DNA from 2 places in the Pseudomonas sp. CF161 genome. Region 2 is predicted to be linked to the other one. Evidence: predicted binding sites of a transcription regulator. Region 2 holds the regulator's gene; the other holds the start of a gene.
The links. The regulator sigma-54, encoded in region 2, starts transcription at its own class of promoters, with help from an activator protein. The targets are predictions, from matches to a motif close to ANTGGCATNNANNTTGCTNT.

Region 1 (7,291 bases), on a different contig from region 2:
GCAACTGGGAGATGCCCAATGAACCTGATCACCCGAGTATTCAGCGGTGCCCTGGTGGTGGCCTGTGCGGGCTTGTATGGCTGTGCCGGCCAGCAAAGCGAAGAGGTCTTGCAGCAGGCCAATAACGACTTCCAGAAGGTCAAGGAAGACTCCAATGTCCTGCGCATCGCCCCCAAGGACGTGATTCGTGCCGGTGAATCCCTGGCGCGGGCCGATCGCCTGTCCAGCTACTGGGGCAGCGGTTCCGACGTGGTGCATTACGCCTACCTCAGCCGCCGCTACAGTGAAATTGCCCGTGAGCACACCGAGCAAATGCTGAACAAGGAACGGGCGGCCAAGCTCGAGTTGGAGCGTCAGCGCCTGCAATTGGAACTGCGTGAAGCCAAGCTGCTGAGCGTGCAACAGCAGGGCAAGTGGCTGGAGGAGCAGATCATCAGCCTGGCCACCACCCAGACCGACCGTGGTCTGGTGATGACCCTGGGCGATGTGTTGTTCGACACCGGTGAAGCGGAGCTGAAAAGCTCGGCCAATCGTACGGTGCTCAAAGTGGTGCAGTTCCTGCAGCTCAACCCCAAGCGGGTAGTGCGGATCGAGGGCTACACCGACAACACCGGCGACAAGCAAAGCAACCTGCAATTGTCCCGCGACCGGGCGCAAGCCGTGGCAGATATGCTGGTGGACCTGGGTATCGACGAAAAACGCATCAAGGTCGAAGGTTATGGCGACGATTACCCGGTAGAGGCCAACGCTTCTGAGCGCGGACGGGCGCAGAACCGTCGAGTGGAAATTGTGTTTTCCGACGAGAAAGGCCAGCTCGGCGCCGCCCGCTAAGGGCTGGGCGACACCAGAACCCGGTTACCTCAAGGTGCCGGGTTTTTTTGTACCTGCCGAAAGGCTCACAAAAAACCGTACAGTTTTTGCTGACACTGCGGTGTATCGTCGACTATTGTGGCAACTGTCCCCGTACACTTCCAAACTGTTCCGGTAGTGTTTCACACAAGAATAAAATGCCCGTGAAATCGAGTGCTGCGTCATGACCAATCTCTTGCTGTATCAACGTATCGCTCAGCAACTGGCTGAGGATATTCGTCGGGGTGTGTACCAGCCCGGTGAGCGCGTACCTTCGGTGCGCAAGATGAGCTCGCAGCTCAATGTCAGCCACGCCACGGTGTTGCAGGCGTATGCCAACCTCGAGGATCAGGGGCTGATCCGCGCCCGGCCGCAGTCCGGTTATTACGTGCACCAGACTCCGGCCCTGACCGCGCCGACCCCGGACATCGCCCGGGTCGAACGCCCGGGACTGGTCACCCGCAGCAGCATCATTCAACAGGTGTTGGTGGAGTCGCGCCGTGAAGGAGTGTTTCCGCTCGGCGCAGCGGTGCCCAGTGTCGATTACCTGCCGGTGCGCGCCCTGCATCAGCAGTTGGCCAAGGTCACCCGATTTCATAGCCCACGGGCGTTCAGCTACATGTTCAGCCCGGGTTTCGAACCGCTGCGCCGCCAGGTGGCCATTCGCATGCGCGATGCCGGTGTGGTGGTGGACCCTTCCGAAGTGGTGATCACCCACGGGTGTGTCGATGCCTTGCAGATGTCGTTGCGGGTGCTGACCCGGCCCGGCGACCTGATTGCCGCGGAGTCGCCCACCTACTACGGCCTGTTGCAACTGGCCGATCTGCTGGGGCTCAAGGTTATCGAGATCCCCAGTGACCCGGCGACAGGCATGAGCCTGGAGGCCTTGCAACTGGCGGCCAACCAGTGGTCGATCAAGGCCCTGGTGCTGACGACGCGCCTGAGTAACCCGCTGGGTGGGACCATGCCTGAAGAGCGGCAGAAACAATTGCTGCGCCTGGCTTCGGATTTTGACATTCAGGTGGTCGAGGACGATATCTACGGCGAACTGATGTTCGAAGTAGGGCGTACCAAGGCCCTCAAGGCCTATGACCGCCTGGACCGGGTGATCTACTGCTCGAGCTTTTCCAAGACCCTGTCACCGGGGGTGCGCATCGGCTGGATGATCGCGGGCAAGTATCAGCAGGAGATCCAGCGGCTGCAGACATTCAGCACCCATTCGGCGTGCAGCGTGACGCAGATGGGGGTGGCGGCGTACCTGGAAAACGGTGGTTATGATCGCCATCTGCGTTATATCCGTCAGGAGTACCGCAAGAATCTCAGTGCCTTCCAGTTGGCGGTGCAGCAGTATTTCCCCGAGGGCACGCAGATTACCCGGCCTACAGGCGGGTTCATTCTCTGGGTCAGCCTGCCGGGGCGAGTCAACACGCAAGAGTTGCACGTGCGTGCGTTGCAGCAGGGGATCAGTATTGCGCCAGGGCTGATCTTCAGTAATACGGAACAATTCAACCACTGCATCCGTCTTAATTGCGGTACGCCATGGAATCGCGAGGCCGAGCGAGCGTTGATGACGCTGGGCATGTTGGCCAGTCAATTATGTCAGGAGACCGCTGGCGGTTTTTGAGGGGCGCCGGTTGCAACGCTTGTCATGAAGCTGTCGACAAGCGAGCATATGGCACCTTTCACTGCCCCCCTTTTTTGTCTATGAAAGCTTTTTATCCTGCTGCCTGCCTGTTGATTTGCCTGTCGACGGCCTTGGGCGCCGGCCCGCTGCTGGCGGCGCCGACGCAGGATGCAAGTGCCCGGAGCGCGGCGTCCGAACCGAAAAAATCGGCGGCCAATACGCCTTCTGCGAGCAAAAAAACTACGGCTGCCAAGCCCGCGGCCAAGACCAAAAAAACGGCCAAGACCAAAAAGCGTGCGCCTATTGCTTCCAAATCCAAGTCCGCGCGTGAGATTGCCAAGACCCCGTTGCCGTCAGCAAAGCTGGACTTGAGCCTGCCACCGGAAATGGTCAAGCACCTGCAGCCCATCGGCACGGTAGCCATGCCCAAGCGCGAACCCTTGCTGCCGCAAATGTTTGGTGAGAAGCCCAAGGAAAGCAGCCCGTTTCAGCTCAACGGCCGCTTGTTGAGCAACGAAATGCAGTTGCAGTTGCGCAATGAAGAGCGGCGTGACGTCGAGGGCGCGGCCCTGGATTTCGAGTTCAAGCAATAAATTCCTTCCCCGTGTGTGACCGCTGACAACGACACTTTGTCGGAGACTGGTCAGTCACACAGCTTTCAGCGCAAAAACCGTTCTTAGAGTAATTTTAAACGGCTGTTTTAGCGGTTACTCTTGCTGTGCGTCATTTTCAATACTTTGCTCATCGCGAGGAGCGTTTCACCATGAACTGCCGTGAAGGATGTGGCGCTTGCTGCATTGCCCCTTCCATCAGCACGCCAATTCCGGGGATGCCCCAGGGCAAGCCTGCCGGAGAACGATGCGTGCATCTGTCGGTCGAACATTTGTGTGCGCTGTTTGGCCTGCCCGAGCGGCCGGCCGTGTGTGGGGCGTTTCATGCGGATATCGAAGTCTGTGGCGACAGCCGTGAGCAAGCCATCAAGTTGATTGGCTGGTGGGAACAAATGACGGCGGCTTGAGTGTTTTCAATGAACGGAACTTCAACAATAAGGAATAAGACAATGGGTTCGCTGCAACGAATGGCTGCGCTCTGTGGTTTGACAGTGTTACTGGCGGCAACGGCTCAGGCCGAAGATTGGCAAACGGCCAAGGATCAGGACGGGATCAAGGTCTCCCTGAGCGAAGTGGCCGGTTCCAAATACAAGGCTTACCGCGGCGTGACCGTGATCAAAGCCTCGATGGCCAAACTGCAAAGCCTGCAGGAAGACGTGGCGGGCGCCTGCAGCTGGATCCACGAGTGCAAATCGCAAAAGCTGCTCAAGCACGAAGGTAACCAGAGCTGGACCTACACCCAGTTCAACACGCCATGGCCGGTCACGGCTCGTGACTCAGTGCTGCATATCACCACCACCGAAGGCGCTGACGGTAGCCTGACGCGCAAGCTTGAAGGCGTACCGACCTACATTCCCGAAGAGAAGGGGTTTGTTCGTGTGGCCCAGGTCGAGGGCTTCTGGAAAATGGTGCCCAAAGGTGCCGACCAGATTGAGGTCACCTACCAGGTGCACACCGAGCCTGGCGGCAGCGTGCCGTCCTGGCTGGCCAACAAGTTCGTGGTCGATGCGCCGTTCAATACCCTCAAGGCGCTGAAAGAGCGCGCCGAGAAGCCTTGAGCGTCACCCGGTCTCACGCCAAAGGCCGCCTTCGGGCGGTCTTTTTTATGCGCAACAGCGGTGGAACGATTTCCCGGGCGTCAGGGTCGAGATGTTGTAGGCCCACCCACGGGCTTTATCGAGGAGGCACTGATGCAAAAGTGGCAAATCACTTTCGTAGACGATCATGGTGTCCAGTCAGTGGAACAGTTCGACTGTGAACAGCAGCCCAGCATGGAGCAGGCGGCACGCATGATTCGCGCAAAGCTGTTGCCGGTTTCGGCCGAGCTGGATCTCAATGATCTGGAGGGGCGTACCGACGACCCGACAGTCAAAAGTCTGAAAGAGCAGAACAGCATTCAAATCCTCGGCATTAGTGCGATTTAATCACCCACCCGCTTGATCCTTAACCAGACCTTGGCAGCGCCCGGTTCTTGGCGCTACTCTGCAAACGAGATCAGCGAATGAATCGCTAAGGTCTGGTCTTGTCAGCTACATGCTTGTGTCCTGGCGGTGCTGTTTGCCGCAACGTCTGCAGCCTTGAGGTGCAGACAGGGAGTACGGAAAGTCTATCCATTGGTTCCAGGAGGACGTTTCATGAGCACAGCCTATCAAGAAGACATCAGCACCAGCGTGTTGCGCCGCATGAAAGAAGGCGGCTTCGACTTTTCACGATTCCATCCCATCGAGTTCTACGCCATTTTCCCGGATGAGGAGCGGGCGCGCAGGGCGGCAGGACATTTTCGCGGTGAATCCTTGAATGCCCAGATCAGCGTGCGCGACGATGGCGCGTGGTACCTGGAGCTGAGCAAGGTGATGTACGCCACCTACGGCGGCATCGGCGACTTCGAGCAGGACTTTGAGGCGGTGGTCGAGCCTCTGGGCGGCATCATCGAAGGTTGGGGCGTGAAGCAGGAGGTTCGAGGGTTACTCGTATAGCGCATATGAATAGCGTCAACACAGCATCGGCTGACCTTCGGGTTGGCCGATTTGGTTTCTGCAAGGCAAAAAAAGGCCACCTGCAAGGGGTGGCCAAAAGGGAAGAGCGGTGTGGGCAAAGCCGTTGGGGTGGTGAGCACCCATCAGCGGCGGCGCCCTGAAGCTTAAGGCATCGACTTCGTCACGCCGGGTTACGAAGTTTTGCGCGATGCACGGATTATCCAGCGCCTTGCCCGGGCAGTGAAATCAACTCTGACTATGCTGGTGATAGCCACAGCCATTGCCTCGTATTGGAGCGGGGACGATCAAGTTGGGGCGTTTGCTGCACGGCAATGGTGCGGCGTGACCGATGAGTTAATCCAACTGATTGAAATCAAAGCGTTTATGCCAGTGGCACGGGCCTTGCGATGCTTAGATGTCCGGGTGACAAGGAGTACGGCATGATCCGCACCTATTTTGATGAAATGTACGATGCTGGCGGTCAGGTTCGCCCACACTACCGGGAATTTGCCCGTTGGCTTGCCGAAACCCCTGACGAGCTTCTGGCACAGCGGCGACGCGAGGCCGACCTGCTGTTTCACCGCGCCGGCATCACCTTCACGCTCTATGGCGACGAGCAGGGCACCGAGCGCCTGATTCCGTTCGACACCATTCCCCGCAGCATTCCGGCCAGTGAGTGGCGGATCGTCGAGCGCGGCTGCATCCAGCGGGTCAAGGCACTGAACATGTTCCTGGCCGATCTTTACCACGACCAGCGGATCATCAAGGCCGGGATCATTCCTGCCGAACAGGTGCTGGCCAACGAGCAATACCAGTTGGCGATGCAGGGGCTGGATCTGCACCGCGATATCTACTCGCATATTTCCGGGGTCGACCTGGTGCGCGACGGCGACGGCACCTATTACGTGCTCGAAGACAACCTGCGGACCCCCAGCGGCGTGAGCTACATGCTCGAAGACCGCAAGATGATGATGCGTCTGTTCCCCGAGCTGTTCGCCGCCCAGCGCATCGCGCCAATCGACCATTACCCGAACCTGTTGCTCGACACCCTGAAAAGCTCCAGCCCGCTGGATGACCCGAGTGTCGTGGTGCTGACGCCCGGGCGCTTCAACAGCGCCTTCTTCGAACATGCGTTCCTGGCGCGGGAAATGGGCGTGGAGCTGGTGGAAGGCGCCGACCTGTTCGTCCGTGACGATAGAGTCTTCATGCGCACCACCGACGGTCCCAAGGCAGTGGATGTGATCTACCGCCGCCTGGATGACGCCTTCCTCGATCCGCTGGCCTTCAACCCGGACTCGATGCTCGGCGTGCCGGGCCTGCTGTCTGCCTATCGCTCGGGCAATGTCGTGCTGGCCAACGCCATCGGCACCGGGGTGGCCGACGACAAGTCGGTGTATCCCTTTGTCACCGACATGATCCGCTTCTATCTGGATGAAGAGCCGATCCTGAAGAACGTGCCGACCTGGCAGTGCCGCAAGCCCGATGAGTTGTCCCATGTGCTGGCTCATCTGCCGGAACTGGTGGTCAAGGAAACCCAGGGCTCCGGGGGTTACGGCATGTTGGTGGGGCCGGCGGCTACCGCAGCGGAAATCGAGACCTTCCGCGCGCGGATCAAGGCCAAGCCCCACGCCTATATCGCGCAACCCACCTTGTCGTTGTCCACGTGCCCGACCTTTGTCGAAAACGGCATTGCACCGCGGCACATCGACCTGCGTCCGTTTGTCCTGTCTGGCCGTGAAACCCGTGTCGTGCCCGGTGGTCTTACCCGTGTGGCGCTGCGTGAAGGCTCCCTGGTGGTGAACTCCTCTCAGGGCGGTGGCACCAAGGACACCTGGGTGGTCGAGGATTAAGGAAGCTTGCCATGTTGAGTAGAACCGCCTCGGACCTGTATTGGATGTCGCGTTATCTGGAGCGGGCGGAAAACCTCGCGCGGATGCTCGACGTCAGTTATTCACTGTCATTGATGCCCCAGGACGGTCGCGGCGACGGCTTGCACGAACTCGCCATGCCGCTGCTGATTACCGGCACCCTGGATGACTACCTGGAGCGCCACGGCGAACTGCACGCCGAATGCCTGTTGCATTTCTTCGCCCTGGACGCCGCCAACCCGGCCAGCATCTACAGCTGCCTGGGCTCGGCCCGTGCCAGCGCCCATGCGGTGCGTGGGCGGATCACCGCCGATATGTGGGAAAACATCAACGCCACCTGGCTGGAGATTCGCGGCATTGCCG
Region 2 (7,291 bases):
CGGGTAAGAACCTGTTCGCCCTGATCGGCTCCCAGGACACCGCCGTTGCGGTTTCCGGTCAGCTCAAGGCGGTTGCCGTGTCCCTGATGAAAATTGCCAACGACCTGCGTTGGATGAACTCGGGCCCCCTGGCCGGCCTCGGTGAGATCGAGCTGGAAGCCTTGCAGCCGGGCAGTTCGATCATGCCGGGCAAGGTCAATCCGGTGATTCCTGAAGCCACGGCCATGGTGGCGGCGCAAGTAATCGGCAACGACTCGGTGATTACCGTCGCCGGCCAGTCGGGCAACTTCGAGTTGAACGTGATGCTGCCGATCATTGCGCAAAACCTGCTGAGCAGCATCGAGTTGATGGCCAATGCCAGCCGCTTGCTGGCGGACAAGGCCATCGCCAGCTTCAAGGTCAACGAGGCCAAAATCAAAGAGGCGTTGGCGCGCAACCCGATCCTGGTCACTGCGCTGAACCCGATCATCGGTTACCAGAAGGCCGCCGAGATCGCCAAGACCGCTTACAAGCAAGGGCGCCCGGTCATCGACGTGGCGCTTGAACACACCGACCTGTCGCGCAGCCAACTGGAAGTTCTGCTGGATCCGGAAAAGCTCACCGCGGGCGGCGTTTAACTCCCCCCGTCACTGCTTTGGAGGCTCACCATGGAGCACTGGAAACGCACGATCGAAAGGGCCAATCGCTTCTTCACCCAAGGCGATCTGGTGGACGCTCGCGAGTATTACCTGCAGGCGCTGGCCCTGGCCCAGGTGTTGTTCGAGCGTTGGTCGAATGCCGACGAAGCGGTGGCGGCCTGCGTCATTTCCCATCACAACCTGGCGGATCTGCACCTGCGCCTGAACCAGCCGGAGGAGAGCGCGGAGTACCTGTGCGCCATTCATCAGCGGCTGTTGCAGACCATGCAGGATGCTCGCCTGGCCCCGGCCTTGCGCGAGGCGGCATTGCGCCAGAGCAGCAAGACCTATGTCGAGCTGCTCAATTTCATCAGCGAGCACGGCGAATACCCGCGCACCCACCGCTTGCTGGAGAGCAACGTCGCGCAATTGGCTTCTGGCCCCGCGACCTCGAACGGCCCTTATTACGGAGTACATTGATATGTCTTTTACCTTGCCTGCCTTGCCCTACGCCTATGACGCCCTGGAACCGCATATCGATGCGCAGACCATGGAAATCCACTACACCAAGCACCACCAGACCTACATCAACAACCTCAACGCGGCTGTCGAAGGCACCGAGTGGGCCGACTGGTCGGTAGAAAAGCTGGTGGCCAGCGTTCAGCAGTTGCCGGAAAAACTGCGCGCCGCGGTGATCAACCAGGGCGGCGGGCATGCCAACCACTCGTTGTTCTGGGCGGTCATGGCGCCCAATGGCGGTGGCAAGCCGGAGGGCGACCTGGGGCGTGCAATCGACGAGCAGTTGGGTGGCTTCGAGAGTTTCAAGGAAGCCTTCACCAAAGCCGCACTGACCCGCTTCGGCAGCGGTTGGGCCTGGCTCAGCGTGACGCCGCAAAAGACCCTGGTGGTAGAGAGCAGCGGTAACCAGGACAGCCCGCTGATGAACGGCAACACGCCGATCCTCGGCCTGGACGTGTGGGAGCACGCCTACTACCTGCGCTATCAGAACCGTCGTCCGGAATACATCAACGCGTTCTACAACGTCGTCCATTGGCCGGAAGTCGCCCAGCGCTACCAGGCCGCGCTGGTTTGAACCCTCACTATAAAAAGACCTAAGGCCGACTATGGGCACTGAAACACTGGCGATCAGCAGCGTGCGAATGTTTCGTTATGCGTTTGGTTCGTTGTTGCTGTTGGCGGGTACCGCATTGCTGGTGGCCAAGGGCCTGAGCTGGCTGGATCTGGAACCGAAACTGTTGCGGGCTCTGGAAGGCGGGGCGCTCTGCGCCCTGGGTACGGCACTGGGGGCGGTCCCGGTGCTGGTCATCCGCAAGATGCCCCAGGCCCTCAATGACACGCTGCTGGGTTTCGGTGCCGGGGTGATGCTTGCGGCGACGGCGTTTTCCCTGATTGTGCCGGGAATTGCCGCCGCCACGAGCCTCGGCTTGTCGCCCTGGGGCGCCAGCGGGCTGATTAGCCTGGGCATCATGCTCGGTGCCTTCGGCCTGTTTCTGGTGGACCGCAAGGTGTCGGGGGCCAGCCCGGAAATGCTGGTTGGCACACCGGGGCATCCGGTGATTCCTCCGCGTATCTGGCTGTTTGTGTTCGCGATCATCGCCCATAACATCCCGGAAGGCATGGCGGTGGGGGTGTCTGCCGGTGGCGGCATGCCCGACGCCGACAGCCTGGCCATGGGCATCGCCCTGCAGGACGTGCCGGAAGGCCTGGTCATCGCGCTGGTGCTGGCGGGGGCCGGAATGTCGCGGGTCAAGGCATTCCTGATTGGCGCCGCCTCGGGCCTGGTCGAACCGGTGTTTGCCTTGCTCTGCGCCTGGCTGGTGAGCCTGGCCGAGATTCTGTTGCCCCTGGGCCTGGCGCTGGCCGCAGGCGCCATGTTGCTGGTGGTGACCCACGAGGTGATTCCCGAGTCGCGGCGCAACGGTCACGAGAAGCTCGCGAGCCTTGGGCTGTGCATCGGTTTCTGTCTGATGATGGTGATGGATACGGCGCTGGCCTAGCGAGCCAAATAGCGGCCTGGCCTGGTGCGCGTCGGCTGGACAGTCGACGCGCCGAGGGCGTTGCTTACTCGCCTTCGTCGAAATAATTGTTGATCAATGCCACCAGCGCATCCAGCGCTTCCTGCTCTTGCTCGCCTTCGGTTTTCAGATGAATGCGGGTGCCTTTGCCTGCAGCCAACATCATCATCGCCATGATGCTTTTACCGTCGACCATGGACTCGGGAGTCCTGCCCGCTCTGATCTGGCACTGAAACTGGCCGGCCACACCGACAAATTTTGCAGAAGCCCGGGCATGCAAGCCCAGTTTGTTGATGATTTCAATTTCCAGAGCAGGCATCGCGGTGGTGGTCCTTTCAGCTAAGGTCGCGGTGGCGAACCTGGACGTTCTTTAGGGATTGTTGCAGGACCTGGCCCAGGCGTTCGGTCAGGTAGACCGAGCGGTGATGCCCGCCCGTGCAGCCAATGGCAATAGTGACGTAAGCGCGGTTGCTGGCGGCAAAGCGCGGCAACCATTTGAGCAGGTAGCTGGAGATGTCCTGGAACATGTCTTCGACATCGGGCTGTGCGGCCAGGTAATCGGCTACAGGCTGGTCCAGCCCTGACTGGTCTCGCAGTTCGGGCTTCCAGTAGGGGTTGGGCAGGCAGCGCACGTCGAACACCAGGTCGGCATCCACCGGCATGCCCCGCTTGAAGCCAAAGGACTCCACCAGAAACGCGGTGCCCGGCTCCGGCTGGTTCAGCAGGCGCAACTTGATGGTGTCGCGCAGCTGATACAGGTTCAGATTGGTGGTGTTGATGGTCAGGTCGGCCAGGTCGACGATCGGGCCCAGGAGCTGGGTTTCGTCCTGGATGGCCTCGGCCAGTGAGCGATTGGCGCTGCTCAGCGGGTGGCGGCGACGGGTTTCCGAGAACCGTTTGAGCAGGGTCTCCTCGTCGGCGTCCAGGTACAGCACATCGCACTGGATGTGCCGGCTGCGCACTTCTTCCAACAGCTCGGGGAAGCGTGACAGATGGCTTGGCAGGTTGCGCGCATCGATCGAGACCGCCACCAGCGGTTGCGCCAGTTCGGTGTGGATCAATGCACGCTCGGCCAACTCCGGCAGCAAGCCTGCCGGCAAGTTGTCGATGCAGTAGTAACCGTTATCCTCCAGGACAGCGAGGGCGGTACTTTTACCGGAGCCGGAGCGGCCGCTGACAATGATCAAGCGCATGGTTACTGACCGTTCTGCTCGTCCAGGACTACCTGATACAGGGCTTGGTTGCTGTCGGCGCTGCGCAGCCTGTCACGCACTTCCTTGCGATCAAGCATGCTGGCGATCTGCCGCAGCAGTTCCAGGTGCGCATCGGTAGCAGCTTCGGGGACCAGCAGTACGAACAGCAGGTCGACCGGCGCGCCGTCGATGGCGTCGAAATCTATGGGGGCGTCCAGGTGCATTAACGCACTGATGGGCGACTCGCAGCCTTTGAGGCGGCAATGTGGAATGGCGATGCCGTTGCCAAAACCGGTGGAACCGAGTTTTTCACGGGCAATCAGGCTCTCGAAGACATCCTGCATCTCCAGATCCGGCACTTCGCGGCTGATCAGGTTGGCAATTTGTTCGAGAGCGCGTTTTTTACTGCCGCCCGGCACGTTCACGAGGGAACGGCCGGGGGTCAGGATACTTTCAAGTCGGATCATGGGAGGGGAGTGTTAGCGACCCGTGCCTTGGAGAAGGTGGAGTTGCTTTTCCTTATGCTTTTTCAGTTGGCGGTCCAGCTTATCCGTGAGCAGGTCGATCGCGGCATACATATCGTCATGTTCTGCATTGGCGACAACCTCCCCACCGTGGATGTGCAGGGTGGCTTCGATTTTCTGCTTCAGTTTCTCGACAGCCATCGTTACCTGCACATTGGTAATCTTGTCAAAGTGCCGCTCCAGTCGGTCGAGTTTTTCGCCGATGTAAGCGCGCAGGGGCTCGGTCACTTCCAGTTGGTGTCCACTGATGTTGACTTGCATACAGCTTCTCCTTCGTTGCCAGTGCATAAAGCGGCAGGCTGGGTTGCCTGCCACTGGAACGCTGTGGCGAGCCCGGCGGTTACATCAACCGCTTCCGTTCGCTGGAAGGCGCGATCCCGAGGGATTCGCGGTACTTGGCGACGGTACGACGGGCTACCTGAATGCCTTGTGCCTCCAGTAAACCAGCGATCTTGCTGTCACTCAACGGCTTTTTCTGATTTTCCGCGGCCACCAGTTTTTTGATGATCGCGCGAATCGCCGTGGACGAGCATTCACCGCCTTCGGAGGTACTTACGTGGCTGGAGAAAAAGTATTTCAGTTCATAAATACCCCGTGGGGTATGCATGAATTTTTGCGTGGTCACCCGGGAAATCGTCGATTCGTGCATGCCCACCGCTTCGGCGATGTCGTGCAGGACCAACGGCTTCATCGCTTCGTCGCCGTACTCGAGGAAGCCGCGCTGATGCTCGACGATCTGGGTCGCGACTTTCATCAGGGTTTCGTTGCGGCTTTGCAGGCTCTTGATGAACCAGCGGGCCTCTTGCAGCTGATTGCGCATGAAGGTGTTGTCGGCGCTGCTGTCGGCACGGCGCACGAAGCCTGCGTACTGCGGGTTGACCCGCAGGCGCGGCACCGATTCCTGATTCAGCTCGACCAGCCAGCGCTCGTTGTCCTTGCGCACGATCACGTCAGGGACCACGTACTCGGCCTCGGCAGACTCGATCTGCGAGCCGGGGCGCGGGTTCAGGCTCTGTACCAGTTCGATGACCTGGCGCAGCTCGTCTTCCTTGAGCTTCATGCGGCGCATCAGCTGGCTGTAGTCGCGGCTGCCCAGCAGGTCGATGTAGTCGCTGACCAGGCGCTGCGCCTCGCTCAGCCAAGGGGTCTTGGCTGGCAGCTGGCGCAGTTGCAGCAACAGGCACTCACCCAGGGTGCGTGCACCGATGCCGGCCGGCTCGAATTGCTGGATGCGGTGCAGGACGGCTTCGATCTCGTCCAGTTCGATGTCCAGCTCCGGATCGAAGGCTTCGAGGATTTCCTCGAGGGTTTCGTCCAGGTAGCCCTGATTGTTGATGCAGTCGATCAGGGTCACGGCAATCAGGCGGTCGGTGTCGGACATCGGCGCCAGGTTCAGTTGCCACAGCAGGTGGCTCTGCAGGCTTTCGCCGGCGGAGGTGCGGGTGGTGAAGTCCCACTCGTCGTCATCGTTGCTGGGCAGGCTGCTGGCGCTGGTCTGGTAGACGTCTTCCCAGGCGGTATCCACCGGCAATTCGTTGGGAATGCGCTCGTTCCATTCGCCGTCCTCGAGGTTGTCCACCGTGGGGGCGGTTTCCTGGTAGGAGGGTTCCTGGATGTCGGTGTTGGGTTTTTGCTCGGCGTTGTCGGCCAGAGGGTCGGTGTTGTCGAAGTCGTCGCCTTCTTCCTGGCGTTCGAGCATCGGATTGGACTCCAAGGCCTCCTGGATTTCCTGTTGCAGGTCCAGGGTCGACAATTGGAGCAGGCGGATGGCCTGTTGCAGCTGCGGTGTCATCGTCAGCTGCTGGCCCATTCTCAGGACTAGCGATGGTTTCATGGCAGGGGCTTAACACCTTATTCGCCGGCGCACATGCGCCATCCACTACAGGGCGCGTGAGCGCCAAACATAAGCAAATTATATGCCTGAAACTGAAGTGTTTGCCTAGAGCGCGGTAACAATAAAATTTGTAGGGATTTATTGAAGGTGGCGCTCTGGCGACTAGCCAAACACCTCAGTGCTTACAGGCGGAACTCATGGCCCAGATACACTTCCTTGACCAATTCGTTGGCCAGGATGGTTTCGGGCGTGCCCTCGGCGATCAGTTGACCGTCGTTGACGATGTAGGCTGTTTCGCAGATATCGAGGGTTTCCCGGACATTGTGGTCGGTGATCAGTACACCAATGCCCTTGGCCTTGAGGTGATGAATGATCTGCTTGATGTCGCCGACCGAGATCGGGTCCACGCCGGCGAAAGGTTCGTCGAGCAGGATGAATTTCGGCGATGTGGCCAGGGCGCGGGCGATTTCCACTCGGCGGCGTTCACCACCGGACAGGCTCATGCCGAGGTTGTCGCGAATGTGGTGGATGTGGAATTCCTGGAGCAGGCTTTCCAGTTCCTTGCGGCGACCGGCCTTGTCGAGCTCCTTGCGGGTCTCGAGGATGGCCATGATGTTGTCAGCGACCGACAGCTTGCGAAAGATCGACGCTTCCTGGGGCAGGTAGCCGATGCCGGCACGGGCGCGGCCGTGCATGGGCTGGTGGCTGACGTCGAGGTCGTCGATCAGCACGCGCCCCTGATCGGCCTGGACCAGGCCGACGATCATGTAGAAGCAGGTGGTCTTGCCGGCGCCGTTGGGGCCGAGCAGGCCGACGATCTGACCGCTGTCGATGGACAGACTGACGTCACGCACGACCTGACGGCTCTTGTAGCTCTTGGCCAGATGCTGAGCTTTCAGAGTTGCCATTACTGGGCCTTTTGCTCGTCAGTTTTCTTTTTCGGCTGGATGACCATGTCGATCCGCGGACGTGGCGCGGTGACCGAGCTGCCATTGGCGCGACCGGCGTTGGCGACCTGCTTGACGGTGTCGTAGACGATTTTCTCGCCTTCGGTGGTGTTGCCGTCGTTGATCACCTTGGCCTTGTC

Region 1: the regulator sigma-54 is predicted to act here: its motif matches at 5,450-5,469, upstream of CF161_RS29605 (circularly permuted type 2 ATP-grasp protein).

What each region holds. Positions count from the first base shown of each region.
Region 1 is NZ_ATLP01000125.1:82,681-89,971, forward strand. It holds gene CF161_RS29565 (DUF4398 domain-containing protein) at 1-22, shown strand, start outside; gene CF161_RS29570 (OmpA family protein) at 19-831, shown strand; gene CF161_RS29575 (PLP-dependent aminotransferase family protein) at 1,034-2,473, shown strand; gene CF161_RS29580 (hypothetical protein) at 2,554-3,066, shown strand; gene CF161_RS29585 (YkgJ family cysteine cluster protein) at 3,237-3,491, shown strand; gene CF161_RS29590 (START domain-containing protein) at 3,534-4,142, shown strand; gene CF161_RS29595 (hypothetical protein) at 4,275-4,508, shown strand; gene CF161_RS29600 (ribonuclease E inhibitor RraB) at 4,719-5,060, shown strand; gene CF161_RS29605 (circularly permuted type 2 ATP-grasp protein) at 5,501-6,910, shown strand; gene CF161_RS29610 (alpha-E domain-containing protein) at 6,922-7,291, shown strand, end outside.
Region 2 is NZ_ATLP01000074.1:72,797-80,087, forward strand. It holds gene CF161_RS13450 (aspartate ammonia-lyase) at 1-617, shown strand, start outside; gene CF161_RS13455 (hypothetical protein) at 648-1,097, shown strand; gene CF161_RS13460 (superoxide dismutase) at 1,099-1,710, shown strand; gene CF161_RS13465 (ZIP family metal transporter) at 1,742-2,635, shown strand; gene CF161_RS13470 (HPr family phosphocarrier protein) at 2,700-2,972, opposite strand; gene rapZ (RNase adapter RapZ) at 2,989-3,846, opposite strand; gene ptsN (PTS IIA-like nitrogen regulatory protein PtsN) at 3,849-4,313, opposite strand; gene hpf (ribosome hibernation-promoting factor, HPF/YfiA family) at 4,326-4,631, opposite strand; gene CF161_RS13490 (RNA polymerase factor sigma-54) at 4,711-6,204, opposite strand; gene lptB (LPS export ABC transporter ATP-binding protein) at 6,387-7,112, opposite strand; gene lptA (lipopolysaccharide transport periplasmic protein LptA) at 7,112-7,291, opposite strand, start outside.